One region of the Arthrobacter sp. D5-1 genome, then DNA from elsewhere that is predicted to be linked to it. Evidence: predicted binding sites of a transcription regulator. Region 1 holds the regulator's gene; each other region holds the start of a gene.
What was found. Region 1 encodes HrcA, which represses chaperone genes, less so after heat shock. Its sites were predicted from a motif close to TTNGCACTCGNNNNNNNCGAGTGCNAA; they were not measured.
Positions count from the first base shown of each region.

Region 2: the regulator HrcA is predicted to act here: its motif matches at 8,080-8,106, upstream of AYX22_RS15290 (FmdB family zinc ribbon protein).
Region 3: the regulator HrcA is predicted to act here: its motif matches at 3,455-3,481, upstream of groES (co-chaperone GroES).

Region 1 covers NZ_CP014571.1:2,587,680-2,597,260, reverse strand. Annotated here, with positions in the region: gene lepA (translation elongation factor 4) at 1-1,363, shown strand, start outside; gene hemW (radical SAM family heme chaperone HemW) at 1,364-2,593, shown strand; gene AYX22_RS11780 (DUF4870 domain-containing protein) at 2,624-3,037, opposite strand; gene AYX22_RS11775 (DUF3097 domain-containing protein) at 3,159-4,010, opposite strand; gene hrcA (heat-inducible transcriptional repressor HrcA) at 4,189-5,196, shown strand; gene dnaJ (molecular chaperone DnaJ) at 5,247-6,374, shown strand; gene AYX22_RS11760 (16S rRNA (uracil(1498)-N(3))-methyltransferase) at 6,377-7,141, shown strand; gene AYX22_RS11755 (GerMN domain-containing protein) at 7,202-8,074, opposite strand; gene AYX22_RS11750 (PhoH family protein) at 8,499-9,581, shown strand; gene ybeY (rRNA maturation RNase YbeY) at 9,578-9,581, shown strand, end outside.
Region 2 covers NZ_CP014571.1:3,313,201-3,324,542, forward strand. Annotated here, with positions in the region: gene crcB (fluoride efflux transporter CrcB) at 1-326, opposite strand, end outside; gene AYX22_RS15240 (CrcB family protein) at 323-766, opposite strand; gene AYX22_RS15245 (universal stress protein) at 753-1,277, opposite strand; gene AYX22_RS15250 (AarF/UbiB family protein) at 1,319-3,031, opposite strand; gene AYX22_RS15255 (PadR family transcriptional regulator) at 3,036-3,578, opposite strand; tRNA gene AYX22_RS15260 (tRNA-Ala) at 3,827-3,899, opposite strand; gene AYX22_RS15265 (NAD(P)H-binding protein) at 3,938-4,738, opposite strand; gene AYX22_RS15270 (hypothetical protein) at 4,745-5,626, opposite strand; gene AYX22_RS15275 (GNAT family protein) at 5,772-6,383, opposite strand; gene galU (UTP--glucose-1-phosphate uridylyltransferase GalU) at 6,391-7,296, opposite strand; gene AYX22_RS15285 (5-formyltetrahydrofolate cyclo-ligase) at 7,425-8,033, shown strand; gene AYX22_RS15290 (FmdB family zinc ribbon protein) at 8,170-8,433, shown strand; gene AYX22_RS15295 (RcpC/CpaB family pilus assembly protein) at 8,504-9,307, shown strand; gene AYX22_RS15300 (AAA family ATPase) at 9,334-11,342, opposite strand, start outside.
Region 3 covers NZ_CP014571.1:3,345,553-3,356,894, forward strand. Annotated here, with positions in the region: gene AYX22_RS15375 (LuxR C-terminal-related transcriptional regulator) at 1-1,131, opposite strand, end outside; gene groL (chaperonin GroEL) at 1,316-2,929, opposite strand; gene groES (co-chaperone GroES) at 3,016-3,312, opposite strand; gene AYX22_RS15390 (hypothetical protein) at 3,506-3,868, opposite strand; gene AYX22_RS15395 (class I SAM-dependent methyltransferase) at 3,936-5,165, shown strand; gene AYX22_RS15400 (shikimate 5-dehydrogenase) at 5,170-5,982, opposite strand; gene ykgO (type B 50S ribosomal protein L36) at 6,046-6,168, opposite strand; gene AYX22_RS15410 (GTP-binding protein) at 6,205-7,353, opposite strand; gene AYX22_RS15415 (glutamate--cysteine ligase) at 7,537-8,691, shown strand; gene tsaD (tRNA (adenosine(37)-N6)-threonylcarbamoyltransferase complex transferase subunit TsaD) at 8,721-9,866, opposite strand; gene rimI (ribosomal protein S18-alanine N-acetyltransferase) at 9,863-10,360, opposite strand; gene tsaB (tRNA (adenosine(37)-N6)-threonylcarbamoyltransferase complex dimerization subunit type 1 TsaB) at 10,374-11,045, opposite strand; gene tsaE (tRNA (adenosine(37)-N6)-threonylcarbamoyltransferase complex ATPase subunit type 1 TsaE) at 11,045-11,342, opposite strand, start outside.

The DNA of each region.
Region 1 (9,581 bases):
CATTGGCGGTGACCCCGAGGACGTCCTCAAGGTCTCCGGCAAAACCGGTGTGGGTGTTGAGGCGCTGTTGGACAAAATTGTCCGCGACCTTCCTGCTCCCGTTGGCGATCCCAATGCGCCGGCCCGCGCCATGATTTTCGACTCCGTCTATGACACGTACCGCGGTGTCGTGACGTACGTCCGCGTGGTGGACGGCATGCTCCACCCGCGCGAACGCATTCAGATGATGTCCACCCGGGCAACGCACGAGCTCCTGGAGATTGGTGTCAGCTCTCCGGAGCCCACGCCATCCAAGGGCCTGGGGGTCGGCGAGGTGGGATACCTGATCACCGGCGTGAAAGACGTCCGCCAGTCGAAGGTTGGCGATACTGTCACCAACCTGGCCAAGCCTGCCTCGGAGTCGCTCAGCGGCTACGCCGACGCCAAACCGATGGTCTTCTCAGGTCTCTACCCGCTGGACGGAACGGACTACCCTGTCCTCCGCGACGCCCTCGAAAAACTGATGCTTAACGACGCCGCACTGGTTTACGAACCCGAGACGTCGGCAGCACTGGGCTTCGGTTTCCGCGTCGGGTTCCTCGGTTTGCTGCACCTGGAAATTACCCGTGAGCGCCTTGAACGTGAGTACAACCTGGACCTCATCTCCACTGCTCCCAACGTGGAATACGAGGTGACACTGGAGGACAAGAAGGTCATCCATGTCACCAACCCCAGCGAGTACCCCACGGGCAAGATCTCCGAAGTTCGCGAGCCTATGGTTTCCGCCACCATCCTGGCTCCGAACGAGTTTGTTGGTTCCATCATGGAACTCTGCCAAAGCCGCCGCGGCCAAATGCGCGGCATGGATTACCTGTCCGAGGACCGAGTGGAACTCCGCTACTGGATTCCGCTGGCCGAGATTGTGTTCGACTTCTTCGACCTCCTGAAGTCCAAAACCCGTGGTTACGCCTCGCTGGACTGGAAAGCCGACGGCGAGCAGGTTGCAGACCTCGTCAAGGTGGACATCCTGCTGCAGGGCGAACAAGTGGATGCCTTCAGTGCCATCACCCACCGCGACAAGGCCTACGCCTACGGTGTCATGATGACCGGCAAGCTCCGTGAGCTCATCCCGAGGCAGCAATTCGAGGTGCCCATCCAGGCGGCCATCGGATCGCGAATCATCGCCCGTGAGAGCATCCGGGCCATCCGCAAGGACGTTCTTGCCAAGTGCTACGGCGGTGACATCACCCGTAAGCGCAAACTGCTGGAAAAGCAGAAGGAAGGCAAGAGGCGCATGAAGATGGTGGGTCGCGTGGAGGTTCCCCAGGAAGCATTCATCGCAGCACTGACCACCGACGAGTCCAAGGACAAGGCCAAGAAGTAGATGCCCAGCGTCCTACCTTTGGGCGATCCGGCGCCTGCGGACGGAGTACTTCCCCCGCAGGTGCTGGATGGCGTCGAGCACCGCAACTTCGGGCTCTACGTCCATATCCCGTTTTGCGCCGTTCGCTGCGGCTACTGTGACTTCAATACCTATACGGCCACCGAGCTTGGCGGCGGGGCCTCCCAGGATGCCTACGCCACAACCGCGGTGTCCGAACTCGACTTCGCGGCTCTGGCACTGGAGGCCTCAGGGCTGCCCCGGCGGCGCATGAGCACAGTCTTCTTTGGAGGCGGTACGCCCACGCTCCTCCCCGCGGAAGACCTTGCACGAATCCTGCGGGCCGCCGTCGACCATTGGGGGCTTGAGCCCGGTGCCGAGGTAACCACCGAAGCCAATCCGGATTCCGTAACCCCTGAGTCCCTGAAGGTGCTGGCCGATGCCGGATTCACCAGGGTTTCGTTTGGCATGCAGTCGGCTGTGCCGCACGTGTTGAAGGTCCTTGACCGGACCCATACCCCCAGTCGTGTGCCGCTCGTGGTCCAGTGGGCCCGTGAGGCCGGACTCGCGGTGAGCCTGGACCTTATTTACGGTACGCCGGGGGAGTCCATGGCGGACTGGCGGTTGTCCCTTGAAACAGCACTGTCCTACGAGCCTGACCACATCAGCGCCTACGCATTGATCGTGGAGGACGGCACCAAGTTGGCGGCCCAGATCCGCCGCGGCGAAGTGCCCGGAATTGACGACGACGATCATGCAGCCAAATACGAGTTGGCTGATTCGTTGATCTCCGCAGCTGGTTTGAACTGGTACGAGGTCAGCAACTGGTCCCGGACACCCGATCAAGCGTGCCGGCACAATCTGGCCTACTGGCGCGGCGATGACTGGTGGGGCATCGGCCCCGGTGCGCACTCCCACGTAGGAGGTGTCCGGTGGTGGAACGTTAAGCACCCCACAGCGTACGCAGGACGGTTGGGTGCGGGAAGCTCACCGGCGGCAGGCCGGGAGACCCTCGACGCCGAAACCCGGGAAGTCGAACGCATCATGCTGGAAGCACGGCTCGGTACAGGGCTTGAAGTAGATGCCTTGGACGCGGTTGGCCGCCATGCAATGGCAGGGCTGATCGCCGACGAGCTGGTTGATCCCGTGCAAGCGTTCAAAGGCCGGTTGACCCTTACGCTGAAGGGCCGGCTGCTGGCTGACGCCGTAGTCCGGAGGATTCTCCCCGACTAACCCCCAGCCGCTTGAATGGCTGGGGGAGGGCTACTTGACCCAGCGCAGGTTGAGCTTGTAACGGTGCGGCTGGCCGTGGTTGACGCGGATTCCGGCTGAGACGGAGAAGCATGTCAGGGCTACCCAGATGCCAGTGGCGATCACAGCAAAGATGTTGCCTACTACCGGCAACAGCACCAGGATGTTGGCCAGAACCGCAGCGATGGTGGGAGGCAGCGTGAAGTTCAACGCCTCCTTGGATTCCTGTGCCGTGAACGGTCCGCGGTCACGGAAGATCAAGTAGATCAGGAGAGATGGCAGGCATCCGAGAATACCGCCAAAGTGTGCCAAGGTAGCCCACTGCCTGTCCTCGCTGGCGGTCAGTGGCAGCGCATTTGCAGGCGCGCCATGGTACTGGGGCTGGCCTGCGGCGCTGCCCGGTTCTTCAGGAGCGTTCTCTGCCACGGTGTGTTCCCTTTGCTGTAAAGATAGTGCGGTGTTGCTGTCCCAGAATACCGGCCCCGGCAGGCTTCCCGGGACAAGCGCCACGATGACACGTCAGTTGCTGCTGCTTTGAGGCCAAAGGTCAGGGAACTGTGAGGAAATCGATGACTTCCTCCACGCGGCCCAGCAGCGAGGCCTCAAGGTCGGCGTAGCTGCGAACCGCTCCAAGAAGACGTTGCCAGCCCAGTCCTATATCCTCAGCGGTCTCGTGAGGCCACCCGAAGGCGGTGAGAATCCCGGTCTTCCAGTCGGTGCCGCGGGGTACGGACGGCCAGGCCTCAATTCCCAGAACTTTGGGCCTGATGGCCTGCCAGACATCGATGTAGGGATGGCCGACAATCAGGACGTTTCCTGCGGCGCCGGGCACAGTCATGGCGTCAGCTGCGATGCGGGACTCTTTGGAGCCGGCCACGAGGTGGTCCACCAGGATGCCGAGGCGCCGGCCGGGCCCGGGGTTAAAGGCGGAGATTGCCGACTTGAGGTCATCGACTCCGTGCAGGGGCTCCACCACAATGCCCTCGACGCGAAGATCGTCGCCCCAAACTTTCTCTACGAGTTCGGCGTCGTGTTTTCCCTCCACCCAAATGCGGCTGGCTTTGGCCACCTGGGCGCGTTGTCCTTCAACCTTCACCGAACCCGACGCCGTGCGACCGGCCTGAACGGGCGGCGTCGATTGTCGGGGGGCCGGGGGCATCAAGCGGATGGGCTGCCCCTCGAGCAGGAAGCCAAATCCGAGCTGGAACGACTTCGTCTTCCCCCGCCTGTCCTCGAGGGACACGATGTGCATGCCGCCGGTCTTCTCCACCCGGGTGACTTCGCCCACCCAGCCTGATTGGACATCTTCGAGGACCATCCCGCGTTGTACAGCTACCTCCGGCAGTTGCCGTTTGGCGGGAGCTGACAGATCCTGCGGACCCCACGTGTCGAAAGCCAAGGAGTTCCTACCTTTTGTGCTGGGTTGAATTGTTCAGTGTTGGTTTGTGCTGGCTTGGGAAAGGAAAGTTCAATGCTAGCAACGGGTTGGCTCATACTAGACTGGTTAGCACTTGGGCATGTTGAGTGCTAAGTGGACCCGGTCTCAGAGACCACGGCAGTCGTCAGGAGGTGGAGCAATGAGTGAGCCACGCAAATTGGAAGTGCTGCGTGCCATCGTTGAAGATTACGTGCATTCACGGGAGCCTGTTGGATCGAAGGCCCTTGTTGAACGGCACCATCTTGGAGTTTCAAGCGCCACCATCCGTAACGACATGGCCGTTCTGGAAGAAGAAGGCCTCATTGCAGCGCCCCACACCAGTGCCGGTCGCATTCCCACCGACAAGGGCTACCGCCTTTTCGTCGATCGCATCTCCCAAGTCAAGCCCCTTTCGGCCGCAGAGCGGAGGGCCATCCACTCGCTGCTTGAAGGCCCTGATGATGTAGACGACATCCTGGAGCGCACGGTAAGGCTCCTGTCCCAACTGACCAACCAGGTCGCCGTCGTGCAGTATCCGCACTCCAACCGCGCCTTGGTACGGCATGTTGAGTTCGTCCTGTTGGCACCACAACAAGTGTTGGTGGTGCTGATTGCCGATACCGGCAGCGTCAGCCAGAAGGTCATCGACGCTGGTTCGGACGTGGGCGACGACGCTTTGATGCGATTGAGATCCCGCTTCCTGGGCAGCATCGCAGGGACGCAACTGGCCCTGTTGCCGCAGGTGCTTCCGTCGGTGATTGCCCTGTGTCCGCCGGAGCTCCGGGGGCTGGCCCAGACGTTGGCCAACGGACTGCAGGCCTTGAGCGACAACAGCCGCGAAGAACGCATCCTGATGGCCGGTACGGCCAACCTCGCCAGGTCCAACGTGGACTTCCCCTTGAGCATCGGTCCGGTGCTGGAAGCCCTTGAGGAACAAGTTGTCATGCTTCGGTTGTTGTCAGACATGGGGGATGACCCCAGGGGCGTCACCGTGAGTATCGGCCGGGAGAAACCCTACGACGGATTGGCTGAGGCTTCCGTTGTGGCCACCGGATACGGTTCCGGTGCCAAGGTGGGGATCCTGGGCCCAACCCGCATGGATTACCCCACTACCATGGCCGCAGTCCGGGCCGTGGCCCGTTACCTTTCACGCATTCTTGGCGGCTGAACGCCGTCCCGAAGAAACATCCGCAGTACAACAAGGAAGAGATACCGACTTTGAGCAGCCACTATGACGTTTTGGGAGTCTCGCCGGAAGCCACCGGGGAAGAGATCAAAAAGGCGTACCGCAAGTTGGCGCGGAAACTCCACCCGGACGTAAACCCAGGTGAGGATGTCGCGGAGCAGTTTAAGGCCGTGACCCATGCTTATGAGGTGCTGTCCGATCCCCAGAAGCGCCGCGTCTACGACGCCACCGGCAATGAGAATGGAACGGACAACGGGTTTGGCGGCGGATATTCCGGCCAGGGCTTCGCGTTCCAGGACATCTTCGATACGTTCTTTGGTGGCGGCGGCGGTCACGGCGGGCCGGCCTCCCGTGTCCGACGCGGCCAGGACGCACTTATCAGTGTCCGCATTGACCTGAAGGACGCCGTTTTCGGCGTCAACAAGAAGCTCGAAGTGGACACGGCCGTGACCTGCCCCACCTGTGACGGCAGCTGCTGCCGACCGGGCACCCACCCGGAACGTTGTGACATCTGTGGCGGCAGCGGCCAGGTCCAGCGCGCTGTCCGGTCCATCCTTGGCCAGGTCATGACCGCTGCCCCCTGCGGTTCCTGCGAGGGCTTCGGAACGGTCATCAAAGACCCCTGCAATGAGTGCAACGGCCAAGGCCGCATCCGCAGTCGCCGTTCCCTGACCATCAAGGTTCCTGCCGGTGTTGCCACCGGTACGCGCATCCAGTTGTCCGGCCAAGGCGAAGCAGGACCCGCAGGCGGCCCGTCCGGCGACCTCTACGTGGAGATCCGCGTCAACAACGATTCCATGTTCATGCGCGAAGGCGACGACCTCCATGCCACCCTCAGCGTGCCCATGACGGCCGCAGCGCTGGGTACGGAGTTGCAGTTGGATACTTTCGACGGCGCACAGGACATTGATGTGAAGGCCGGAACCCAGTCAGGGGAGATCATCACCCTTCGGGGCCTGGGCGTCACGCACCTGCGTGGTTATGGCCGTGGCGACCTCAAGGTACACCTCCACGTTGAAACGCCGAGCAAGCTGGATCCTGCGCAGGAAGAATTGCTGCAGCAGCTCGCCAAGCTTCGCGGGGAGCAGTTCACTGAAGGAAAGCTTGTGGCCAGCGGCGGAATGTTCGCCAAGCTTCGGGACAAGCTCGGTAACCTGTAGCGGTGAGCAACCCCGTTTTCTTCACGTCGGCCGGCAGCCTCAGCGATGTCATACCCGGCGGCACGTTCGTGCTGGAAGGTCCAGAGGCACGGCACGCGGTTACGGTCAAGCGACTTGGTGTGGGAGAGCCCGTTGACATAGCCGATGGTGCCGGCGCGCGGTTGACCGGCACGGTCGCCGCGGCCGGGCCCGCCGGCCTCGTCGTCACTGCCTCCGACATGGCCTTTGAAGAACAGCCGGACGTCCGGCTGGTACTGGTCCAGGCCCTGGCCAAGGGCGATCGCGACGAACTTGCCATCGAAACGGCCACGGAGCTCGGAATCGACGCTGTGCTCCCGTGGCAGTCAGAGCGTTCCATTGTTCGATGGAAAGGCGATCGCGCAGCAAAGGCCCATGCGAAGTGGGAATCAGTGGTTGCTGCCGCCTCCAAGCAGGCCCGGCGGGCATGGATCCCCGAGGTGCGGACCATGGTGGACACCGGGTCCCTGGCGAAAGCCGTTGCCCAGTCTGACCTTGCCATCATCCTGCATGAAGACGCCAAGAATCCTTTGCGGACCATTCTTGAAGAGCTGGCGGCAACCAAGGCCACCTCACCCCGCGAGGTGCTGTTGATAGTGGGGCCCGAGGGTGGGATCTCGCCCCGCGAAGTGACGCGGCTCAGTGATGCCGGCGCCGTGACGGCTCTCTTGGGGCATCATGTCTTGAGGTCGTCGACGGCGGGACCTGCCGCCGTCGTGCTTGCGAGCGACATCCTGGGCCGCTGGTAGCGCTGCAGCCGGGCGGCCTTGGTCCGCTTCCGGCTCCGGGCAGCTACCGACCGTGAACAGCTACCCGACCCTGAACAGCCGCGTGTCGGTGCTTGTCGCGATGATGTCTCCGGCGCTGTCCACCTGGGAAACACGTACCTCATACTGGCCGGCCTTCAATGTCGCGCCAAAAGTGAACAACCCATACTGCCCGGGTTCGCCGGTGGCTTGCGTTTGGCCCGTGAGAAGGCTGGTCTTTTCGCCCTTGCCATTGTCCTGCAGTACCTGCCAGGCGATGGGCTTGGAGCTGTCAGTGCTCCGCCCGTTGAACTTGACCAGTCCTGTGGGCAGGGTGGTCTCTTCCTGCGGATCGATGATCCAGAGCGGGGCAACCAAGGAGGCGTCGCGGGTCATCGGCTCACCCAGCTGCACTTGCCCGAACGCCATGTAGTCCTTGTGGCCATCAACCAGGATGACCACTTGGATCTGCTGGCCTGAATTGATGAGCCCTGAAGACGAAGCTGCGGCCGTTGCCGTGTAGACGAGTTGCTGCACTGCACGCTGCGCCATGCCGGCATCCAGGTTTGAGTTGAAAGCATCGCGGGAAATATCGACTGTAATGACGTTTTTGCCGGAAATGGACGTGGCCAGGTTGGCGGGTTCCTGCCAGGGAGTGAAGAAGTCATGATCCAACGGCTTTTCCGCCATCATGATTTTCAGGGCGGTGGTTACAGGATTTCCGTCGCCGGAGATGTCCCGGAACTCGCGGTAAAGGTAGACCTCTTCCTTGCTCCGCCCGATCCAGTAGACCGGGATCTTGGTGGAGGCCTGGGTGGTTTCCAGCGGGGCGTTGCTGGCCGGGGCTTCCTGGACGGTCAGCGGCGGCGGGGTGGAGGTGGCTTGGGTGCCGCCACCGTTGGCGATGCAACCGGTCAGCAGGAGGACAGCGAGCATCGCCGGCACGGCAACAGCGGACTTGGTCCGCTTGTTCGCGCCATGATCGTTGCTGGCTGTTTTCTTGATGGGTTTCCTGTCCTGCCCTGCATGGTTTGGCAGCCATTTGTCGGCTGGGGTGCGGGGTCGTGTTTTCACCCGCAATGCCAGCTTGGCACATCGTCGACGGCGGTCGGCCGGGTTTCCGGGGGAGGGCGCCAACTGAAACATGATTGATACCGGCTTGATGCCGAGTTGAGACAAAATGTCCGCATCAGCCCCAGGGTGCCGAATGAGGCTGCCGGGGGAGGTTCATCGCGGGCGGGCTGGCGTAGGATTGGAGACATTCCGGCATCAATGCGGGCAACGAAAGTCCGCAGAGAATGTCGAATCGATGGCGTTATTACAGACCAACCGGAGGAGAAAAGGCCCGCGGGCCAGCACTATGAGTGAATCTTTGAACGGGCGGCTCAGGACCGGAAACGGCAACCAGCCGCCCAACGAGTTCCCGCACACATTACCGGGCACACGCACGGAAGTCGTCACCTTCGACAACTCCGACCAGATGGTTCACTCGCTGGGCAGCCATGACGAAGCCCTGAGGTACATCGAGGAACAATTCCAGGATGTCAGCTTCCATGTCCGCGGCAACGAGCTCTCCATGACCGGCCCCTCCACCGTCATTCCCCGCGTCATGCGCCTCCTGGAGGAAGTCCGTGGGCTTGTGGCGAAAGGGACCGTGGTGAGCCCGGACATCCTTCAGCAGCTGGTGTCCCTGTTGAGGGCCCAGTCGGTGCAGAACCCGGCTGATGTGCTGACCCACAACATCCTTTCCAGCCGCGGCAAGACCATCCGTCCAAAGACACTGAATCAGAAGAACTACGTGGATGCCATCGACGCAAACACGGTGATTTTTGGTATCGGTCCAGCTGGCACGGGCAAGACGTACCTGGCCATGGCCAAGGCCGTGCAGGCGTTGCAGATGAAGGAAGTCAGCAGGATAATCCTGACGCGGCCTGCGGTGGAGGCGGGGGAGCGGCTCGGTTTCCTGCCAGGTACATTGAGCGACAAGATCGATCCGTACCTGCGCCCGCTGTATGACGCCCTCCACGACATGATGGATCCGGAATCCATCCCACGGTTGATGGCTGCAGGCACCATTGAGGTGGCACCGTTGGCGTACATGCGCGGACGTACGCTCAATGACGCCTTCATCATTCTTGATGAAGCGCAGAACACCACACCGGAACAGATGAAGATGTTCCTGACCCGCCTCGGCTTCGGTTCAAAAATGGTAGTCACCGGCGACGTCACCCAGATCGACCTTCCGCTGGGCGCAACGTCAGGCCTTCGGATCGTCCGGGAGATCCTGACAGGCATAAACGACGTCAATTTCTCCATTCTTGAGGCGGCCGACGTAGTCCGGCATCGCCTGGTGGCCGACATCGTGTCCGCCTACAGCACCTGGGATGACGCGCACCGCAAAGACGCGTCAGGCACACATTACAAACGTGGAGAACGTCAATGA
Region 2 (11,342 bases), 730 kb from region 1:
ACGCTGACTGCCATGGTCCCCAAGCCGTTGATGACCGCCAATGCTGTACGCCCGCTTTGAACGAGCCGGATGGTCTCAAGGCTGGCGGTGCTGAAGGTGGTGTAGCCGCCCAGGAAGCCCGTACCGAGGATGAGCAACAAGGACTCCGGTGCCTGGCCACGCATGACCAGGCCCGCCAGGAAACCCAGCAACAGGGAGCCCGAGATATTGATGATGACGGTCCCCCATGGGAAGGCAGTCTTCAGGCGTGCACGGACGAACCCGTCCACCACAAACCGCACTGCCGCACCCAGCCCACCGGCCAGAGCAAGAAGGATGACTGTCACAAGCGTCGTCCGGTTGCCCGCCGGTGATGCCAGGCGCCCAGCCAAATTCCTGCGGTGGCAGCGGCGGCCCCGCCTATTAGGCTCGCAGCGAGGTACACCGCAGCGGCTGGAGCAGCTCCAGCGGTGAACAGGTGCACCGCGTCCAGGGCCAACGTGCTGTAGGTGGTGTAGGCGCCCAGGAATCCCGTGCCCAAGGCGAGCCGCAGGACCCGGCGATTGCCGACGTCGGGCCCCCGGCGTGAAAGTCCCTCCAACAGCGCGCCCAACACCAGAGCACCCGAAAGGTTGATGACCAAGGTGGGAAGCGGCCACGCGCCGGGCGCTGGGATGACCAGCCCCAAACCGTACCGTGCGAGTGCTCCGAACACCCCGCCGGCTGCCACGATCGCGATGAAACCCCAATGGAGGTGGACGGGGTTATTGGCCTCAGTCGTCGTCATCGTCAGTGGGGACCCTGGGATTAACGGGAACAACGAGCACCGGCCGGGCCTGGCGGTGGAACAGGTGCCGCGCCACCGAGCCTGCCGTCAGTTCTTTCAATGCAGCAGCCAGTTTGTGCTCCCGGGTACCCACCACGATCATGGAGGCTCCAATGTCCTCAGCCTCACGGGCCAAAGCGCGGGCGGGTTCCCCGGCCAGATGGACCAGCGACCATTCAACGCCGTTGCCGTCCAAGTGGTCATGAAGGGTTTGCACCAGTGATTCGGGGATCCTGTGAAGATCCGCATCAATGCCGTCCGGATCGATCGGCGCTGCCAGCCCTCCGGTGCTGCCGTCCACCGGGTACACCGTGACGTCGGCATAGGCGCACACCAGCGGCAGCCGGGCACTGGCCGCCACAGTGGCTGCTTGTTGGAGGACCACTGGATGCTGCCCCGGCATGACGCCTACCAGGATGGGGCCGGCCGCACTGGTGGAAGCCTCGGAACGCGGGGCGGGAGTCTCTGTCACAAGGAAAGTCTACGGCGCGGTACTGGAGCCCGCGGTTGTTCTCAGGACTGTCGCCGGCCCGACCACAGGCCGTAGAGCAACGGGACCACTGAGCTGATCATCAGCACATTGCCCAGTCCGGGATCGTCCGTCCGCAGAACGGCTCCGGCGATCAGGAGAGCGCCGAAGATCAACGCCGCCACTGCACGCCGCGCCATCAGGATGAGACTCGCCATCTGCCGCTCCAGGCGCCGGTTGCCCACTTGGAGGGATCCTTCTTCCAGTCTCGAGACCAGCCCGTCCAGCCTCTTGGGCAGGCGAAGGGCGATGGCGGCGGCTTCGAGAGTTTGGGACGCGACATCGTTGATCAGGTTGCCGCGCTCGTCCCGCAGAAGTTGGGCCGCATATGGTTCCACCGAGTCCCACAGGTTGAAGCGGGCATCCAGAGAGCTGCACACACCCGACGTCAGGGACATGGCCCTGATAATGAGCAGGAAATTCTCGGGCAATTGGAAGGGCAGTGAGCGGATCACGCTGCCGAATTCAGTGCCGAATTCACGGAACTCCCGTGGGTCAACATCGCGAAGCTCGGCGAAGCCCATGCCACCGAAACGCGCAAAGAGCTGCGTCATCGCCCGCTCAAGCTCTGGGGTATCGGCTGACTGCATCAGCACCCCTACATCGCTGATGGCGGTGACCAGTCCCTTGCCGTCACGAGAGGCAGCGGCGATCAGGAGCTTCCGCAGGCCGCTTCGCGTCTCCACGGGAACCTCGCCCATCATTCCGAAGTCTATGAAGGTCAGTTTCCACGGATGTTCACTGGAAGGATCATTGGCCGGAGTAACGAAGATATTGCCGGGATGGGGATCGGCGTGGAAGAAACCCTTGGTGAACAACTGGTCAAACATCACCGAGGCGAAGACCGGTGCCACTTCGGTGGGGTCTATGCCGGCCAGGCGAAGCGAGTCCGCGTCCGTAATCTTGATGGCCGTGACATCTTCGAGGGTGAGCACGCGGCGGGTGGTCCGCTCCCACACCACCGCCGGAACGGTCACCCGAGCGTCATCGGCGAAGTCAGCAGCAAACCGCTCTGAATTGGCCGCTTCATTCAAGTAGTCGATTTCCTCGAGGCTGGTCTGCGCGAATTCCTTGATCAGCGCAGGAACGTCTGCACGGTTCGAAACGAGGCGGATGCGGCTGAGCCAGCCTCCCACTTTCCGCAAGGCAGCGAGGTCGACGTCTACTATTTCGGCGATGCCAGGCCGCTGCACCTTGAACACGACACTGCTGAGACCTGTGTCCTCGGCGTTACCGGAGAGCAGTTTCGCCCGGTGTGCTTGTCCCAGTGAAGCTGCCGCGATGGGAGTCTCCTCGACCGAAGCAAACACTGCCTCCAGGGAAGCCCCAAGTTCGGCCTCAGCCAAGGCCCGGATGGCGTGAAAAGGGACAGGTGGAACTTCGTCCTGCAGCCCCTCCAGCTCCGAGGTAATTTCCGGCGGGAGCACATCGAGCCGGGACGACATGAACTGGCCCACCTTGATCATCAGCCCGCCGAGCTCCACCGCGAGGCCATGAAAACGCCGGGCGAAGCGCCGCATTCTGTTGGCCCGGTTCCGTTCAGTCAGCCTGCGCAGGCCCACTCTGGGCAGGAACAGCTCGAACCACCAGGTCACCGCCAAATGCCATGCGGCGAATCGCAGGATTCGACGATAACGGGCACGGGGGTTCCCAGCTCCCCTCAGGGAATCAGCCCGTTCGCGCCGAATCGACGTCACCCCTTCAGTCCTGGGCGAGGATCGAGTACAGGCGGCGGCGTGCCTCCTCAAGCACCGTTACAGCCTCCTGCACTTGCTTGGGTGTCCCGGTACGGCCGACCTGCGCCGCAGCCTGCGCCAGGTCCACACCGGCCTTGGGCAGTGCAGCGAAACCCGGGCTCGATGACGTTCCCAGGGAATCCCATGGCGCTGACGTTTCGGAACCAGCCACGTCCTCCCGGCCCGCTTCGGTCAGGGAGTAGATTTTGCGCCCGTTGGACTCCTCGGCACTGACGAAACCTTCGTCCGCCAACAGCTGCAGGGTGGGATAGACGGAGCCGGCACTCGGCTTCCAACTACCGCCGCTGCGCTCTTCGATTTCATGAATGATCTGGTAGCCGTGCATGGGACGCTCAGCAAGCAGGGCAAGGATCGCCGATCGCAGCTCGCCCCGGCCCGCACGGGTTCCGGAACGCTTTTCGAACCGGGAACGGAACTCCTCAACGGCTTGCCACATGCCGTCCAGGTTGTTGCCCATGAATCCGTTTGCAGGGAATGAATTGTGCATCAAGCTCACCTCAATCAGTCGCGAACGATACTAAACGATAGTTAACGATATACCTTCACGCGGCTTAGGAACAACGGAGGGATGGCCGGTTCATGCTGGCGGGTATGGCTGCGCTGACTAACCATGGAAAGGAGATGAGGTGTTTGGCCATCGAGTTCCTTCGAGGCACACGAGTAGTTGGTACTCGTCTTTGCTTGTGCTTGAAAGATCCACTACTTGCCGGGCACGATAGCTGGCGGGCTGAATTGTGGAGCTAAGGAGATTCGAACTCCTGACCTCTTCGATGCGAACGAAGCGCTCTACCAACTGAGCTATAGCCCCCTGGGCCAGACCGTAACCGTCCGGCCAGTGTCCCTAGGCTACAAACTTTCGCGGCGCTTTTCCAACCACGACACGAACGTCTCCACGCCATCCTTTTGCCCGGGGATCAGGTTGTTGCCGGATCGCAGGAATGCACCCATCGCCCCAGGCAACGGCACCTCCACAATCGTTCCCCGCGCGCCGGTAACCGCCTTCCACGACTCCGCCATCTGCCGCATGGTGAGCACTTCCGGACCACCCACCGTACGCAGGCGGTGACGTTCAGGAGAGGCGCTCTCCATGGCAGCGTCCAGCAGTGCCCGTGCAACGTCAACTGGCGAGATGGTCTGGAATCTTGTGCGCTTGAAGACAGGAATGAGGCGCACCTTGGCCCCGGCAGCGAAGATCATTGCCACCAAGCCGTGAAACTGTGTTGCGCGAACCACCACGGTCTCAAGCGGAGATGCAGAGTACTTCCGCTCTTTCCCAACCTTGGAGACGTAATACGAATAACTGCTGAGGTCGCAGTTAATGATGGACAACGCCACCGCCCTGCCGACCCCGGCACGGTGAGCCGAGGCAAGAAGGCGGGCACCGCCGTCGGCGAATTCTCGTTGGGCTTTGCCGAACTGAGCTTCAAGGCAGTCAATCACGACGTCGACGCCCTCCAGTGCGGCCGCCAGCCCTTCTCCTGTGGTGACGTCGCCCGCAACGTAGGTGGCGCCGTCGTGATGCTTCTCCGAGCCGGGAGGCGGCACGTGGCGTGACAAAGAGGTCACCTCATGACCCGCATCCAGAGCAAGCCGGACAACCTCGCGACCTACCTGGCCGGTACCGCCTGCTACGCAGATACTGGCCATGCGTGGCTAGGCGCGGCGGCGCTGCAGGACGTCGTCCAGGTTACTGAGCGCGCTCTGCCCCTTGGCGGAGACGGCAGCAGATGCCTCGGCCTGCTCAGCACCTTGCTTCAGGACGGGCTTGCCCACGGGTTTGGGAGCCTCAGGGAGGTCCAGCGGCTCGGGGGCCGGCCTTGAAGCCTTGGCGGCTTCAACATACGTGGGCTTGGGAACTGCAACAGGCTCCCAGCTGGCACCTTTGGAATCGGTTGCTTGCGCTGATGTGTCTCCTGCGGCAACGGCAACCGCCAAAGCAGCCTGGCGAAGCTCAACAGCGGACAAGCGCGCAGCTTCACGGCTGGTGGCTTCGGCGTCGAAAACCGTGGTTTCCTTCGCTTCCACTGCTGGTTCCTTGGGCAAGTAGCGTGCGGGCGTCGGGATGGGCGCTGCCTGCGCCGCACGGCGTGCCCGGCGTTCGCGAAGATCCCTGAGAGCGAGCTTCCGCAAGGTGACGACGGCGAGCACCGCACCGATGAAGGACACCAGCGGCAACCAGAATGACCCGACGCCAAAGGTGAGGAGGATGCCCGAAACGGCCGCCGTCACCAGCAAGGCAAGGCCTGCCAAGGCCAAAGTGAGCCGGGCATAGCGGATGGTGAATGGAGTGGTGGGCGCTTTCCGCACGGACGACTCAGCCGCGCGGGATTCCTGGGGCGACGCCGGTGCTTTGCTGTGCATGGTCTCCATCGGTTTCTCCTGCTGAGGTGCCAAAGTCAGTACCACCCCTGCCTGCGGTTCGTCTGGTTCGTCGTCGATTGCCCCTGCTGGAACAGCGGCCGTTTGGACTTGTTGGCGCCTGTTCCGGAGAACGTAGGGCGCCACCCAGACCATCCACAGCGCAACTGTGACCACGAGTATCACTGAGCTGCTGAGAGGGAAGTCCACATTCAAAACCGTAGAAGCAAATCACCGGGCGCGGCGGCATTGCGGCCGGTGTGTCGTCGTCGAGTCCTCAAATGACTGGATATACGGACAAAATGGCCTATGACCTGCCCATTTATCCTCTGAGCCACCGACGCAGCAGACCCTCAGGAACCTCGTCCGATGTCAGGGCAAAGGACCGGTGGTCAGCCCATTCGCCGTTGATGTGCAGGTACCGTTCCCGATACCCCTCATCCCGGAATCCAAGCTTCTCCACCACCCTCAGGCTGGGGGCGTTTTCGGGCCTGATATTGATCTCCATGCGGTGAAGGCCCAACACCTTGAAGCAGTGGTCCGTTGCCATGGCCACCGCCGTCGGAGCAATACCGTGCCCGGCCCGCTCCTTATCCACCCAGTACCCCAACGTAGCCATCATGGCCGATCCCCAAATGATGGAGGAAACGGTCAACTGCCCGACGATGAGCGGCTCACGGAATCCAGGGGTCCGCTCGACAATGAGGAAAGGCAATGCCGTGGACTGTCGGGCTTGGTTGTTCAGCGAGGCCACCATCTGCCGATAACTGGGCAGGCGCCCACCCGGTGCCGGGTTGGACGCCTCCCAGGGAGCAAGCCATTCGCTGTTCCGCGAACGGACTTCAGACCACTCCCGCTTGTCGCGGTATCGGATGGGGCGAAGAAGCAGGTCTCCGCTTTCCAGCGTCACCGGCCAGATCGCAGAACCGTACATCCTGAGGTTACTTGGGAAGCGAAGCAGTGAAGGTCGGCAGCCACTCACGCAGTTCAGGACCGAGGTCCTCGCGTTCGCAGGCCAACTCGATGCAGGCCTTGAGGTAGCTGAGTTTGTCACCGGTATCGTAGCGACGGCCCCGGAAAACAACGCCGTACACGCCGTAGCCTTCACCTTCGCCGGCTGCCAGCACCTCGAGGGCGTCGGTCAGCTGGATCTCGCCACCACGGCCCGGCTCGGTCTTTTCGAGAACATCGAACACTGCCGGATGCAGCACGTAGCGCCCGATCACGGCAAGGTTGGACGGCGCTTCTTCCGGAGAAGGCTTTTCCACCAGCTGCTTAATGCGGACGTAGCCGTCTTCACCGATCTCCTCGACGTCGGCGCAACCATAGGCACTGATCTTGGAGGGCTCCACCTCGATCAGGGCAACCACGGAACCGCCGGTCTTTTGCTGGACGGCGATCATGTCGCTCAGGAGGTTATCCCGGGCATCGATCAGGTCATCGCCGAGGAGTACGGCAAAAGGCTCGTGCCCGACGTGCTGCTTCGCACGAAGGACAGCGTGGCCCAGGCCGTTGGGGTCGCCTTGGCGGACGTAGTGGATGTCACCGAGGTTGGTGGCGGATTGGATGGCCTCAAGCTTGGCGGTATCGCCCTTTTCGGCCAGCGTCGCTTCCAGCGCCGGCACACGGTCGAAATGATCCTCCAGGGCGCGCTTGCTGCGCCCAGTGATCATCAGGACGTCGTGCAGGCCAACCTTGACCGCTTCTTCGACGACGTACTGGATGGCTGGCTTGTCAACCACGGGCAGCATTTCCTTCGGCATCGCCTTTGTTGCAGGCAGGAAACGGGTACCAAGACCCGCTGCGGGGATGACGGCCTTACGGACAGCATTGTTATCGAGAGTCACCGGACTAATGTAACGGAAGGAATACATCATCGGCTAAACCCTCGCCGCGCCGGGACAACATTTCTGTGGACTGAACCGCAGCTTTTGTCGCCGGACCGGCATCAGACGAACCTCACGATCGGACATCCATGGCATCGAAGGAAGACATCCGCAGCAGCCGCCGCCTCCAAAGGCGCGCCCTCTCCCCCGAACAGATCGCTGCTGCCGGTGCGTCGATCGCGCAGCATGGAACGGAATGGGCGGCTGCAGCTTCCTCCGGCACGGCGGCCACTTTTGCCGTCTATGTAGGTGTCGCGTTTGAGCCACCCACCATGCCGCTCATCCATTCCCTGCACGAGGCCGGACACAGGATCCTCCTTCCCGTGTGCGAGCCCGGCCGGCAGCTGAGCTGGGTCTATTGGACCCCGTCGACAGTTTTCGTCCGTTCCTCCTACGCCCCTATCGACGAACCTGAGGGCGAACGCATGGAAAGCCAGGTGGTGGCAGGCGCGGCGGGGATCTTCATGCCAGCCACGGCAGTGGACAGGGATGGCAACCGGATCGGCCAGGGCGGCGGTTACTACGACCGGCTCCTCCATGGGCTCGACGATTCCGGCCAGCGGCCGCCCACCATTGCGGTGGTGTACGACGCCGACCTGTTGCCTTCAGGTTCGATTCCCGCCGAAGCATTCGACCGCCCCGTGCGGGAAGTGCTGACTCCCTCCGGGGTGGTCCATCTCGACGAGAGAGCCCCGTGAGGTCCCGCACATCCACTGGCGCATGCACTGTAGACCGATGATAGAATTGGCACTCAGGCCCTGCGACTGCTAATGCGAAGCGAAATCTCCGCCGTTGCTGCACAGGACCTGACCTTTGTCCTGAAGGAGGAACTCAGTGCCCACATACGCATACGCCTGCAAAGACTGTGACCATGCCTTTGACATCGTCCAGTCCTTCTCTGACAGCTCCCTGACGGAGTGCCCCGAGTGCAAGGGCGCCCTTCGCAAGAAGTTCAACAGCGTCGGTGTCGTCTTCAAGGGCTCTGGTTTCTACCGGACTGATTCCCGTGATGCCAAGGGCAGCACTGTTTCAGCCGCACCCGCCGCCGCGCCGTCCGCTCCCGCAGCCGCCCCGGCACCGGCAGCTGCAGCAAGCTAACTTCCCCACTTTTCCACATAGCGCTTCAGGCCGCTGTTATCCGGCCTGTCCGGCTGGCTAACGTGGCGGCATGCCACAACAGTCTCGAAGCGCCCTCCTTGCCCGCGCCCGGCGTTCAGCGTCGCCTGCCGGCCCTTGGCCCCCGGACCCGTTTGGTGCGGGAGGGCAGTCGTCCCGGCCCCGCAAAAATGCCACAAGCTTTCACCGGCAGCTGAATTATTCAGCCCGCCAAGGCAGAAGGCAAAGGATCGGCTCCTGGATCGCCCGCAACCGCCGTCTCACTGTTGCCCTCCTGCTGTGCCTGGCCGCCGGCATCGCCGTCCAACAGCTGACTCCGGCTTCGGAGCTGCGAATCAGTGTCATGGTGGCCGCCCGTGACCTCCCCACGGGAACCACTCTCACAGAAGCCGATTTCACCCGGGTGGGAGTGCCCCAGGACCTCGCCGTCACCGGAGCCCTCTCAGATGGCGGGGACCTCACAGGCAGACAGTTGGCCGCTCCCTTGAGCCGGGGGCAGATCCCCACTGAGTCCAGCCTCCTGGGTCCCGGGCTTCTCACTGGATCACCCGTGGGCACCGCAGCCGTTCCCCTGCGGATGGCCGACCCGTCGTCCATCCAGCTCCTCTCCCCCGGCCAGTTGGTCACGGTGGTCCTCACGGCAGCCGGATCCTATGACGAATCCAGGGAAACACAAGTACTCGCCGGTCCCGTCCCCGTGCTCTGGACCTCAGCCCACGGGGGCAAGGCAGGCGAATGGCTGGGCACCAGCGACACCGAAGGCTTGGTGGTGGTTGCTGCGGATCCACAGCAAGCAGAAAAGCTTGCCGGCGCATCAACGCACGGCAAGCTTTTCTTTGTTTTGGTCAACCCGTGATGGGTGGTTCAGATGGCGGTGGACGGTTAGCCCCAGTGCGGCGGCTTTTGTTCCTTAAGCCACTGCTCATGGTCGTAACCGGACTCATCGCCCCAGCGCCGGGGATCGTCTTCCGCTGCTTTGGTGGGCAGAATGCCACTCACGCCTGGTTTGGCTGCGGCGGCCGTGGCGTCCGCAGTTTCTTCAGTGGTGTCGGCGCCTGGCGCGGAGGATTCGGTCTCGGATCCGCCTTCAGGACCAGTTGCTTCTTCCATCAGTGGTACTTCTTTCCCGTTCTCTGCTTCGCTGTCTGCATCATCGGCAGCGTCGTCAATCTGGTCTGGTGCCTGCCGTGCCGGACTTGGAGCGAACGTTTGCTGCCCCTTGTCCACACTCAATTGTTCAACGTCCATGTCCAGGAAGCCATGCTCAGGCGACGTCGACCGCGGAATGTGATTCTCCAGCCCAAGGTAGGATCCGATGCGATCCGCGCAGGACGAAGGATCAGTGAAGACCTCAATGGTCCACAGGGACATGTAGCGCCATCCCATGCGCTCCAGCAGCTGCGGACGCAGCCGGCTGCGTTCCCGGACGCTCATCCGCCGGTAGCGTTCAGTGCCATCGGATTCGATCGCGACAGGTGTGGGGATTTCTGCTCCCTCCCGGCCGATCGTGTGGACGGGATCCGCCGCAGCTGCGATGTCCAGAACGCCATCGTAGAGATGCCAGACCCGGGCTCCCCGGGCCCGCAGGCGTTCTCCAAGGTCAGCAACCAAGGGATCCTCACCGAGCGCCTGCTCACTGGCAACAGCACGGGACGCGGGTGTACCGAGGTTGCTGTTTCCCGAGAGTTCCCGGTCCAGCAGCTCGTAGAAGTCCACTGCACCATGAGCCAGCCGATCGAGGTCAAGGTCCTCGGGACGGAAGCAGCTCAGGACGTGCATGGAACGCCGTGCGCGGGTCATGGCCAAAGCGAAACGGTTCCGGCCACCCTCGGCGGACAGCGGACCGAACGAATGGAGTGCCCGGCCATGTGGTGTGCGGCCGTAGCCAAGCGAGAAGATCACGTGGTCCCGTACCAGGCCTTGGGCCCGCTCCAGATCCACCACACGGAAGGACTCGGGACCGGCGCCAAAGAACGTGGACAGCAGGGGGTGGTTGGGCAGTTGAAGCCTGATGGCCTCGCCGATGCGGGCAGCATGGCGCAAGCTGGCAGTTACCACCGCCAGGGACGTGCGGGGACGCAGCCTTGCGTGTTCGAACACAAGGTCCACCACGCGATTGACCTCGGCAGTGACGGACTCGACGCCCTCATGGTCTGCACCCGGAAGCCCGGTGCCATCGGGGATGTACTCCACCAGGATGGAACGGTCCAGTCCCGTGACAGAGTTGCCGTCGGGCAGGCGGCGCAGGCCACCGTCGTAGTAATTCTTGCTCAGCTGAAGGATCAGGTCCTCGTCTACGGCGCGGTAGACCCAGTTCAGTTGCCAGGTCGGAAGGACCCTGGCCAGCGCCTTGAAGGCGCTGTCAACATTCTCGTGGCTGGCAACACCGGCTACAGGCGGTTCCACAGCAACGCTGAAGGTCCGTGCATGCGCAATCTTCGCATCACCGAAGGCCACCACCTGCTTCGCCCGGGCGATGGCAGGAAGTACGGCCTGCAGCGAGGTGGATTCGGCGTCGATGACCACCACGGCGTCAAACTTTTGCTCGGCCGGGAGGACACCAGTCAAGAGGTAGGGGCTGACAGACCAAACGGGCACCAGGAGTGGCACAAGCTCAGGCGCCTGGGCGCTCAGCGCCGGCAAAGTAACCCGGCCATCCTTCAGCAAGGCTCGCAGCAGTTCCGCCTGCCGGGGGTGCTCAAGCAGGCCTTGGCGCCATTTCTGTGCCAACTGCCAGCGGAGACGGGCAGCACCACTGGCGATGTGGGCCTGGTCAGCAAGCCGGTATTCGGCTTCCAGGCGGCGCAGCGAATCGCCATCGGACATCGCAAGGTAGTCGTCGCCGCTGATCATGGCTTCCAAAGCGGATTGCCACCAGGCCAGATCCAATT
Region 3 (11,342 bases), 760 kb from region 1:
GCCGCCTTCCGGGGACCCGAACTCGTCTGCGGCGGCCCGAGCCGCCTTGACGTCTCCGGCAGCAAGTTCGACGTCGACGACGGCCGGGAGGAGTCGACGGCGGTTGGCTGGGTCAGAAAGGGAAAGGGCACGGCGAAGCATGGACTGGGCTTGTGGTTCTTTGCCCTGCCCGGCCAGGACGAGTGCCAGCCCTGGCAGGGCCTCGAATCCGGTCTCAGCGGCCTTGGCATAAGCTGCCATGGCTTCATCGTCACGGCCGGTCAGGCGAAACAGCTCGCCCTGGAGGTACCACGCGCCCCAGACTGCTTCCGGGTCGCCATGGCGGGAACGGTCCTGGGCGATTCGGAGTGCGGCCGTGGCATCCTCCCAGGCACCGTGCAGGATGAACAGTTCGGCCCTGTGCGACTGGCACTGCCCGCTGAACATGACCATGTCCGGTTGCTGTCCGCACCACCGGGCAAGTGCAGCTGTCCACTCGTGGGCACGCTTGACGTCCAAGGTCAGGCGACAGCTTCCGATGACTGCGCAGTAGATAATGCCGGACGGAATGGGCGACACTTCGCCGGCGGTCACGGAAACCATGACGTCGTCCAGGAACTCCAGGCCCTCAGCGGGAAAACCCAACGCGATCCGTGCTGTACCTACGCCCAGCTGGCCCAAGGCCGTCAGGTCCCGGTCGTGGAAGCGCTGCCCCACAGCCAAGGCACGGCCAAAAAGCTCGTTGCCGGCTTCCGGGTTTCCCCCATACAGCGCGCCCAGCGCCGATGGGATCAAAAGGTAGCCCTCCGCTTCGGTGGGGTCATCCATCCCATCCACCAACTGCTTGGCCCTGGATAACCAGCCGGAACCACGTGCGGGTTCCCCGAGGTTCATAAGGTACAGGACCAGCCACGCAGCACAGCGGGCCGCTCCGGCAATGTCCCCCATGGTCACGTACTCGTCATGTGCCCGCGTCAGATAGGCCACACCTTCCGATTCCTTGCCCAGGAGCATGGCAACCGAGGCAACAAGCTCAATGTCCTGGGGAGGCAGGCCGCCTTCGGTATCCGCCCGGGCGAGGCAGTCCAAGGCATCGCTCCAGCGATGCTCGAAGAACGCCGAGCGTCCGAGATCCAAGGTTGTGGCCGGCATAGTCGTTACTCATCCCGCGACCGGGAACAGCCCGGTTGGCGCACCCAAGCCGCCGTATAAGCGTCAGGTTACTGCCGTCGTCGAACGCTCACAATAGCTGGAGAAGGCGTGCCTGCCGGCAGCCTCCAAGACGCACGAAGCCCCGGCCACGCGAACGTGACCGGGGCTCCAGTGAAACAGGCTGCTAGTGGCTGTGGCCTGCGTGTGCGTCTTCTTCCTCAGCCGGCTTCTCGGCAACCAGGGTCTCGGTGGTGAGAACCAGGGCAGCGATGGAAGCGGCGTTGCGGAGAGCCGAACGGGTGACCTTGACGGGGTCGATCACGCCAGCGGCGATCAGGTCCTCGTACTCGCCGGACTTGGCGTTGAAGCCGTGGTTGGCTTCCAGCTCGGACACCTTGGCAACAACAACGAAACCGTCGAAGCCGGCGTTCTGGGCGATCCAACGCAGCGGCTGGACCAAGGCGCGGCGGACGATGCCCACAGCAGCTGCTGCGTCACCTTCCAGTGCCTTGACGGCCGGGGACTCGTCCAGTGCCTTGAGGGCGTGGATGAGGGCGGAACCGCCACCGGAAACGATGCCTTCTTCGAGAGCTGCGCGCGTAGAGGACACAGCGTCCTCGATGCGGTGCTTCTTTTCCTTCAGCTCAACCTCGGTGGCAGCGCCAACCTTGATCACGCCGATGCCGCCGGCCAGCTTGGCCAGGCGTTCCTGCAGCTTTTCCTTGTCCCAGTCGGAGTCCGTCCGGGTGAGCTCAGCGCGCAGCTGGGCAACGCGGTCAGCCACGTCCTCAGCCGTGCCGGCGCCGTCAACGATGGTGGTGTTGTCCTTGGTCACCGTGATGCGGCGTGCGGTACCGAGTACCTCAAGGCCAACGGTGTCCAGGCTCAGGCCAAGGTCCGGGGAAACAACCTGGGCGCCCGTGAGCGTGGCGATGTCCTGGAGCATGGCCTTGCGGCGGTCGCCGAAGCCCGGAGCCTTGACGGCAACAACGTTGAGGGTGCCGCGGATGCGGTTGACGATCAGCGTCGAGAGGGCTTCGCCTTCGATGTCTTCGGCGATGATGAAGAGCGGCTTGTTGGCCTGCAGTGCCTTCTCCAACAGCGGCAGGAAGTCCTGCAGCGATGAGATCTTGCCCTGGTTGATCAGGATGAGGGCGTCCTCGAGGACGGCTTCCTGGCGCTCTGCGTCGGTGACGAAGTACGGGGACAGGTAGCCCTTGTCGAACTGCATGCCTTCGGTGAGGACCAGCTCGGTCTGGGTGGTGGAGGACTCTTCAATGGTGATGACACCGTCCTTGCCCACCTTGCCGAACGCTTCGGCGAGGAGCTCGCCGACTTCGTCGCTCTGCGCGGAGATGGCTGCGACGCTAGCGACCTGGGTGCCTTCAACTTCGCGGGCGTTCTCAAGGAGGCGGGCTGCGACGGCTTCAACGGAAACCTCGATGCCGCGCTTGATCTCGCCCGGAGCGGCGCCGGCGGCAACGTTGCGCAGACCCTCCTTGACCAAAGCCTGTGCCAGCACGGTGGCCGTGGTGGTGCCGTCGCCTGCGACGTCATTGGTCTTGGTGGCTACTTCCTTGGCCAGCTGGGCGCCAAGGTTTTCGTAGGGGTCGTCAAGCTCAACTTCACGCGCGATGGTGACGCCATCGTTGGTGATCGTGGGAGCGCCCCACTTCTTGTCCAGCACGACGTTGCGGCCGCGCGGGCCAAGCGTCACCTTGACAGTGTTGGCGAGCTTGTCGATACCGGCCTCAAGAGACCGGCGGGCAGCATCGTTAAAAGCAAGCTGCTTTGCCATGGTTGTGTCCTTTCAAGACAGAAAACCCGCACCGCTGACGGTCGGAAATGATTTCCAACGCGACGGCGGTGCGGGGCTCCGGGAAGTTACTTTACGACGATCGCAAGGACGTCGCGGGCGGACAGAACGAGGTACTCGTTGCCGCCGGTCTTGACTTCGGTTCCACCGTACTTGGAGTAGATGACGACGTCGCCAACAGCTACGTCAACCGGTACGCGGTTGCCGTTGTCATCGAAACGGCCGGGGCCGATTGCAACAACTTCGCCTTCCTGCGGCTTTTCCTGTGCGGAGTCCGGAATAACCAGGCCGGAAGCCGTGGTCTGCTCTGCTTCGAGCGGGCGAACAACAATACGATCCTCAAGAGGCTTAATCGAGACCGACACTCGGACTCTCCTTTTCATGAGCTGATTCATGGACTAAGAACTAGGGTGCCGGAGCGTACATCCGCCGTCGCGGTGCCGGAAGACGCTTGGCATTTATTAGCACCCTCCGGGGGAGAGTGCTAACTAGACTCTATGTAAATCGTTAGCACTCGGTCAAGGTGAGTGCCAGCATTTCGTCATGGGTGAACGCAGGTCACCGTCCCGTGAGGTCATCCAGGTCATAGTCCTGGCCGTCGTCATCCTCGTCCAGCGGGGCATTGCCGCGGTTCAGGTACAGGAGCACAGCGGCCGCAACAGCAACGACGCCGGAAATCACCAAGGTGATCATCCCACCGGTGCGGGCGCCGCTGTAGAGCTCGCGGATGTCCCGTGCTTCGTCGGTAGCATCATTGACGCTCTTGCCGGCGACGGAATAGGTGGCCGCGTTGAAGGAATCCAACGCGAAGATGATGATCAGCAAGCCGATGCAGACCACAGCGATCACGGCCCCCGCTATGAGGGCGGGTCGCGCGAACTTCATCATGGTGGAGGGTTGCGGGGCTGCGGTGTCTTCCATGAAAACAACCCTATCCGGCTGATTCGCCCGTCACGTTGTCAAGTGCCGCGCCGTTAGGCTTGATTCCATGCCTCACGCACCGCAGGAACAGATCGCCCCCTTGCTGACCACTGAAGGATGGGAACTCCTGGCCTCCTTGGGGCCCTACCGCGAGGCCGATGCTTTCAGCACCAACGCGGATCTCCGCAAAGCCGGCCACTCCGCCGAATTGGTGGCCGCAGTCCTGACGCAATCACGGTTGCGTACCCGAGCCGAGGCAAAGTTCGGCGAGTTCGCGCGGCAAATGCTGTTCACCCAGGCAGGCTTGGAGCAGGCCACACGGTTGAACGTCGCAGCCCGGCATGCCGAACGCTTCGCCAAGGCCGGCATTTCCCATGTGGCCGACCTCGGATGTGGCCTCGGCGCCGATTCCATGGCGATGGCGTCCATGGACATCTCAGTGACAGCCGTTGAAATGGATGAAACCACCGCTGCCTGCGCCACCATCAACCTCATCCCGTTCCCGCACGCCACCGTGGTGCACTCGGATGCCACGTCCGTGGAGCTGGACGGGATCGACGGCGTGTGGCTGGATCCTGCACGACGCACCACGTCCACGTCGGGGACCAAGCGGATTTGGGACCCTGAGGCTTTCTCTCCCCCCTTGTCCTTCGTGGAGAAGCTGGCAGCCACCGGACGTGCCATTGGCGTCAAAATGGGGCCCGGCATCCCCCATGATTCCGTACCCTCAGGCTGTGAGGCCCAATGGGTCTCGGTGGGCGGGGACGTCACCGAAGTGACCCTGTGGTTCAACGGCGTAGCCCGCCCCGGCGTGCGGCGGGCGGCCCTGGTCATCGGCAGCCAGGGCGCCGCTGAAATCACCAGCGGCGAAGACTTCGACGCAGGTCCCGCAGCCGCCGTCGGGCCTGTTGAAGGTTTCTTATACGAACCGGACGGCGCAGTCATCCGCGCAGGCCTGGTAGCCGACATCGCCGAAAGGCTGGGCGGGCACCTGGTGGATGAGCACATCGCCTACATCTGCGCGCCCGAACTGCACGACACTCCGTTTGCCCGGGCCTATAAGGTGCTTGAGGTGATGCCCTACAACGTCAAGGCCTTGAAGACGTGGGTAAAGGCCAACGGCATCACCGTGCTGGACATCAAGAAGCGCGGCACGGCCGTGACTCCCGAGGAGCTGCGCAAGCAATTGCTTCCCGCCAAACCATCAAAGGGCAAGGACGCAAAAACAGCCACCCTGGTCCTCACCAGGATCGGTGAGGAAAGAGTGGCTGTTGTGGTGGAGCCGGTGACCGGCTAGCACCTCATCGACGGGAGAACTCCGAGGCTTCGCGGACCTGCCCGGCACTGGGGCGCACACCCGTGTACAGCACAAATTGTTCTTCGGCCTGGATGGCGATGACCTCGGCACCGGTGATGACCTTCTTGCCGGAGTTCCTGGCGGCGGTGATGAGCGGCGTCTCAGAAGGCAGCGCTACGACGTCGAAGACCACCTGGGCAGCGGCGACCGTGGCGTCGTCGAAGGACTGCGCGGTCTCATCCGCACCCGCCATCCCCAGCGGGGTGACGTTGATGATCAGGTCCGCTGCTGAGCCGTTGACGTCGTCCTGCCACCTGAATCCGTAGAGATCCGCGAGTGCTCGTCCAGTGGTTTCATTGCGCGCCACGATAGTGACGGCGGTGAACCCTGCGTCCCGGAGCGCTGCGGCAACTGCTTTTGCCATGCCTCCGGCACCCCTGAGAAGGACAGTGTGGCTGCTGGGAACCTGGTGGTCCTTCAGGAGCCGGGCAATGGCGATGTAGTCCGTGTTGTAAGCAGTGAGGACGCCGTCGTTGTTCACGATGGTGTTCACCGAATCGATGGCTTTGGCTGAAGGGTCCATCACGTCAACCAGCGGGATCACGGCTTCCTTGTACGGCATGGACACCGCGGCACCCCGGATGGGGAGGCCGCGGATCCCCGCTACCGCGAGGGTGATGTCAGTGGGCGCGAATGCCTTGTAAACAAAGTTCAGGCCGAGCAGATCGTAGAGATAGTTGTGGAACCTGGTCCCGATATTGCTGGGCCGGGCCGCAAGCGAAATGCACAGGGACATGTCTTTGTTCAGGATTGGCATTCCCCCATTAAACGCCCTGTTGGTAGAGCCGTGTATTCATTGCACTATTTACCCTGCCGCGGGTTAGCCCTGGCGCGCCTTCATCCTGGGGTTGTTCTTGTTGATGACGAAGGTACGCCCCCGCCGGCGCACGATCTGGGCGCCGGGGATCTTCTTGAGGGCACGCAGTGAATTCCTGACCTTCATGGTGTTTCTCCTTTGATATGGGTGTGGGTCTTCGGTTTAGAGGGCGTCGCTGAGTTCCAGGGGGTCGTCCCAGACGCCGGAGTCCAGTGTCATTTCGGCCTCCGTCAGTTGGCAGCCATCCAGGAGCTCGCGGATTTCCGTGGGGTCGATGTCCTCTGAGCGTCCGGTGATGGCAAGGACGGTGCCGCGGTCGCCGTGGTGTGGGTGCCAGTCCAGGAACGCATCGACGTCGGCGCCGGCCTTAGCGTTTGCCTCGCCAGGGCCGGACCCTGCAGAGTCGGCCAGCCAGCTCCCGGTACTTTCGAGCCAGACCCTGGGGCCAATGCCCTGGACGGCGATCCGCCGCGTGGGCGCGGAGGCGATCCATAGGCGGCCGCGCAGCCAGTGCGTACCGATGGCCAGCTGTGGCAGGGCATCCCGGAAGCGTCCGGGGTGAAGGGGACGGCCCGCTTTGTGCAGCACGGTCCGGAAGGGACCAGGTGTTTCCCTCAGGGGCACACGCACGACGCCGGGCCGGTTACGTGCCGCTGCTTCAGCATCGTCGAAGCAACCCGGCCGGAATTCCCCGGCCGAGCCGACGGCATTGGCATGGGGCGCCAACTGGCCCAGCAGTTCCAAGCCGATCAGCCACGCCTCCGATCCTTCCCGCGGATCCCCGGTCAATACCGCTCCCAGACCCGGGGAAACCATCACGGTGTCCACCTGGCCGAACTCACCAATCAGGAATTCGCCACTGGTGCGCTCATCCTGGGGCATGGAGGTGAACCCGGATTCGAACAGGGTGTGTCGGTCCCAGATGTGGTCATCCAAATCCGCCGGGTCCATGGCCAGCACCGCATTGTCCATGACAGCCGGCTGGCTGAGTCCACGGCGAAGTTCTGCGACGGCCATGCCTGCGGCAACTCCCGGCGGGAGGCCCAGGACCACGTGGTCGAAGCCGCAGGCGGCGAGGCGTTCCGCCGTCGGGACTACGTCAAGCCGGACGGTGCAGCTGAGGCAACCATGCTCCAGGACCGTGGTTTCGCGTTCGAACAGCTGACCGCCCCGATAGACGCGTCGAAGGACCAACGAACCGTCCAGGAGATCGTGGAGGACAACCACGGAGTTCTCATGGGTTCGGCCGAGCCTTGCGGCGGCTGCCTCCCGGCATTGGCTGTCCAGGGAACTGACGACTGTGAGGTGCATGGCTCGAGTCTAATGCGAACAGTTCTCATTAGCAAATGACGGCATGCTGCGACGTCGGTTCCTGTCGATATCACCGGTGTTCCTGCTGCATTAGACTTGATCCGACCGCTGGCGGCCCCGCAGCGGGGAACCATGCCCGGCTGACACAACACAAGGCCGGAAAGTACAAATTGAGGGGACTACTTGCAGATTGATTTTGCGCCATCCAGGCAATCGACACTGGGTGTGGAATGGGAGTTGGCGCTCGTCAATGCACGTACCGGGGAACTGGTATCGGTGGCGAACGATGTCCTGAAAGGCGTCGCCGCCAACCACCCGGACCTCAATGAGGACGACGAACACCCCCACATCAAGCGCGAGCTGCTCCTCAACACCGTTGAACTTGTCACCGGCATTTGCGAGACCGTCAAGGACGCCAAAGAGGACCTTGGCCGTTCCCTCGCCGCGGTGCGCGAAGTCACCGATCCCATGGGCGTTGAAGTGTTCTGCGCAGGCAGCCACCCCTTCAGCCCTCCCCTGCTCCAGCCCGTCACGGACAAAGAGCGCTACGCCAAACTTATTGAGCGGACCCAATGGTGGGGACGCCAAATGGTCATCTACGGCGTCCACGTCCACGTAGGCATTGACCGCCGGGACAAAGTCCTCCCCATCCTCGACGGCCTGGTCAACTACTTCCCGCACTTCCAGGCATTGTCCGCCTCCAGCCCTTACTGGGCAGGGGAAGAAACCGGGTACGCCTCCCAGCGTGCCCTCATGTTCCAGCAACTCCCTACCGCCGGGTTGCCCTTCCAGTTCGAAACCTGGGAGGCGTACGAGTCCTACGTCCAGGACATGTTCACCACCGGAGTCATCGACTCAACGTCAGAGATCCGCTGGGACATCCGCCCCGTCTCAAACCTGGGCACCATCGAAATGCGCATCTGTGATGGCTTGGCCACACTTGAAGAAGTAGGCGCCATTGCGGCGCTGACCCAGTGCCTCGTGGACGAGTTCTCCTCCATCCTGGACGCCGGCGGCAGCATCCCCACCATGCCGCCATGGCATGTGCAGGAGAACAAGTGGCGTGCCGCGCGGTATGGCATGGAAGCCATCATCATCCTCGACGCCGAGGGCAACGAACAACTGGTCACCGAACACCTTGCAGAAACCGTTGCGCGGCTTGAACCTGTGGCAGAAAAGCTGGGTTGCTCCGAGGAACTGGCAGACGTCCTGAAGATCATCGAACGTGGAGCCAGCTACCAGCGCCAACGGCGTGTTGCTGCCGAGCACAACGGGGACCTGCAGGCAGTGGTCATGGACCTCGTTCAGCAAATGCGCAAGGGACCGGACGCCTCGTAGTTGGAGACTGTGCCTGCTTGGGCGCGAACCTAGGCAGGCACAGAAACCGTAGTTACCGGCATGGAGGAATCCGGCGCAAACGCTATTCCGCTCGGTCCAACTCCGGCCATGATCAGCTGGGCACCGAGGGCCGCCACCATGGCACCGTTGTCCGTGCAAAGGTCCAGCGGCGGAACGTGAAGCGTGATCCCGGCCGACGCACAGCGTTGCCCGGTCAGTTCCCGAAGCCGTGAGTTGGCTGCAACTCCCCCACCCAGCAACACATCGGTGATGCCGTGCTCTTTGCAGGCGAGGACCGCCTTGGAGCTGATCACGTCCACCACGGCTTCCTGGAACGCTGCGGCGATATCCGCCACGGGCACTTCCTCGCCACGGGCCTCGAACTGTTCAACGCACCGGGCCACCGCCGTTTTCAGGCCGCTGAAAGACCAGTCATAGCGGTGCGGGCCCTTCTCCTCCGCCGTACCCATGTATTTGGGCTGTGAGAGGCCGCGCGGGAAACGGATGGATTTGGGATTGCCTTGGCGTGCCAGTTTGTCGATGGCAGGTCCACCCGGGTAGCCGAGGCCAAGGATGCGGGCCACCTTGTCATAGGCTTCACCCGCGGCGTCGTCGATGGTTGAGCCCAGCAACTCAACGTCATCGGTGATGCTCCGGATCCGCAGGATTTCCGTGTGCCCACCCGATACCAGCAGGGCTCCGAGATTTTCAGGCAACGTTCCGGCACCCAGTCCGGCGGCAGCACCGGCGTCGTGCTTGCCATCCGGTGATGTCCGCGCATCCAGCAGCCCCACGCCAACGTGCGCCACCAAGTGGTTAATGGCATACAGCGGCTTACCCGTGGCAACGGCCAAGGCCTTCGCCGCACAGACGCCCACCATGAGCGCGCCGGCGAGGCCGGGTCCCGACGTGACGGCAATGGCATCAATGTCGTCCAACGTGACACCAGCCTCATGCAGGGACTCCTGCAAGGTGGGGACAAACGCGTCCAGGTGCGCACGCGAAGCGATCTCCGGGATCACGCCACCAAAACGTACATGCTCTTCCATGGACGAGGACACCGTGTTGGTGAGCAGGGTGGTGCCCCGCACGATCCCTACGCCGGTCTCGTCGCACGAGGACTCAATGCCGAGCACCAATGGTTGCTGGGGCTGTTCCGGATGAGCGCCGCTCACGCTGTGTCTCCTTCATGGGGTTTGTTCAGTTCCAGACGCATGATCAGTGCATCCGTGCCGTCCCGGTAGTAGCGGGGTCGGACGTGGATCTGCTCGAAGCCGAACCGCACATAGAGTTGCTGGGCCCGGGGGTTGTCCGCCCGGACCTCCAGCAGGACGTCCGCCGCCCGGCGCCGCCGGGCTTCGTCGATGAGTTCGGTCAAGACGGCGGAGCCGATGCCCTTACCTTCAAACTCAGGCACGACGGCGATCGTCTGGACGTCCGCGATCGGCTCGATGCACATCAACCCTGCATAAGCCACGATCTCTCCGGCGACCTCAGCCACCACATAACGGCGGGTCTCGGGCTGCGCCAATTCATCGAAGAACATCTGCAACGGCCAGGCGTCCACGGGGAACAACCGGCGCTCCAGGGTCTCTACGGCCGGGATATCAGCTTCCGTCATGTCGCGCAGGGAAACCCCTGCGAGCTCCAGCTTGGGTGACAATTTCACAGTTCGCCTCCCCTCACAGCGCACGCTTCCGGGGCCCGGGAACCTGCGCGTCGGATTCCCGCAGGTACAGCGGAGTGGAGTCCAGCAGCGCCTGCCCGGCAGTGAGCCTGGCCAAGGCAAACTGGCCCAGCGATGCTGCGTCAGGTTGGGTCTGGGCAAAGTCCTCGTTGGCCTTCAGGACCTCGGCGTACAAACCTGCGCCGGCGCCGAACACCGGCAAATCCGGAAGCCCGGATGCGAAACCCACATGCGGCCCGTCAACAAGCTCCGGCAGTTGGCCGTCTGCCAAGGTATAGCGCGCCCAGTAAACCTCCTTGCGCCTGGCGTCGGTGGCCACCAGGAATTCAGGAGCAGCGGACGTGGACTCGGCCACCTCAAGGGCGATCGCGTCCAGGCTCATCAGGCCATACAGGGGCTTGTTCCAGACGAAGGCCAAGGTTCGGGCGGTCGCAATGCCGGACCGCAGGCCCGTGAACGGGCCCGGTCCCACTCCGGTGACAATTGCATCGATATCGGCACCCGTGACGCCCGCTCCGGCCAGGAGCTTTTCGATCCCGGGAGCCAGGACTTCGGCATGGCTGCGGGTGTCCTCAGTCGCGAAGGAATCCACCACGCTTTCCATGGCGTCGTCGGAAATCAGTGCGGCACTGGCCACCGCGGAGGTGTCTATGGCCAGGATCAGCATCAGTTGCCTTTCTCTGGTGCCGGGGTTTCAAGAAGCCGTGGAGCTTCGGCCCAGCGCGGACCGTATCCACGGAAAACCAGGGTGCGGGGTTCGTCGTCGTCATCGGTATCGAAGTCCATGACGTCACCGGCTGCTGCGGTGGCGGTTGCCGGGCTTTCCCCACCAACTGACCTGTGCAGGTCAACCTCCAGGCGGCTGTCCGAGAGGTGCTCCACCCGGTCCCTGCCCCATTCCACCACGGTCACCGCGGTGTCCATGGTGTTCTCCAGATCGATGTCGTCGATCTCCGCGGCCGAT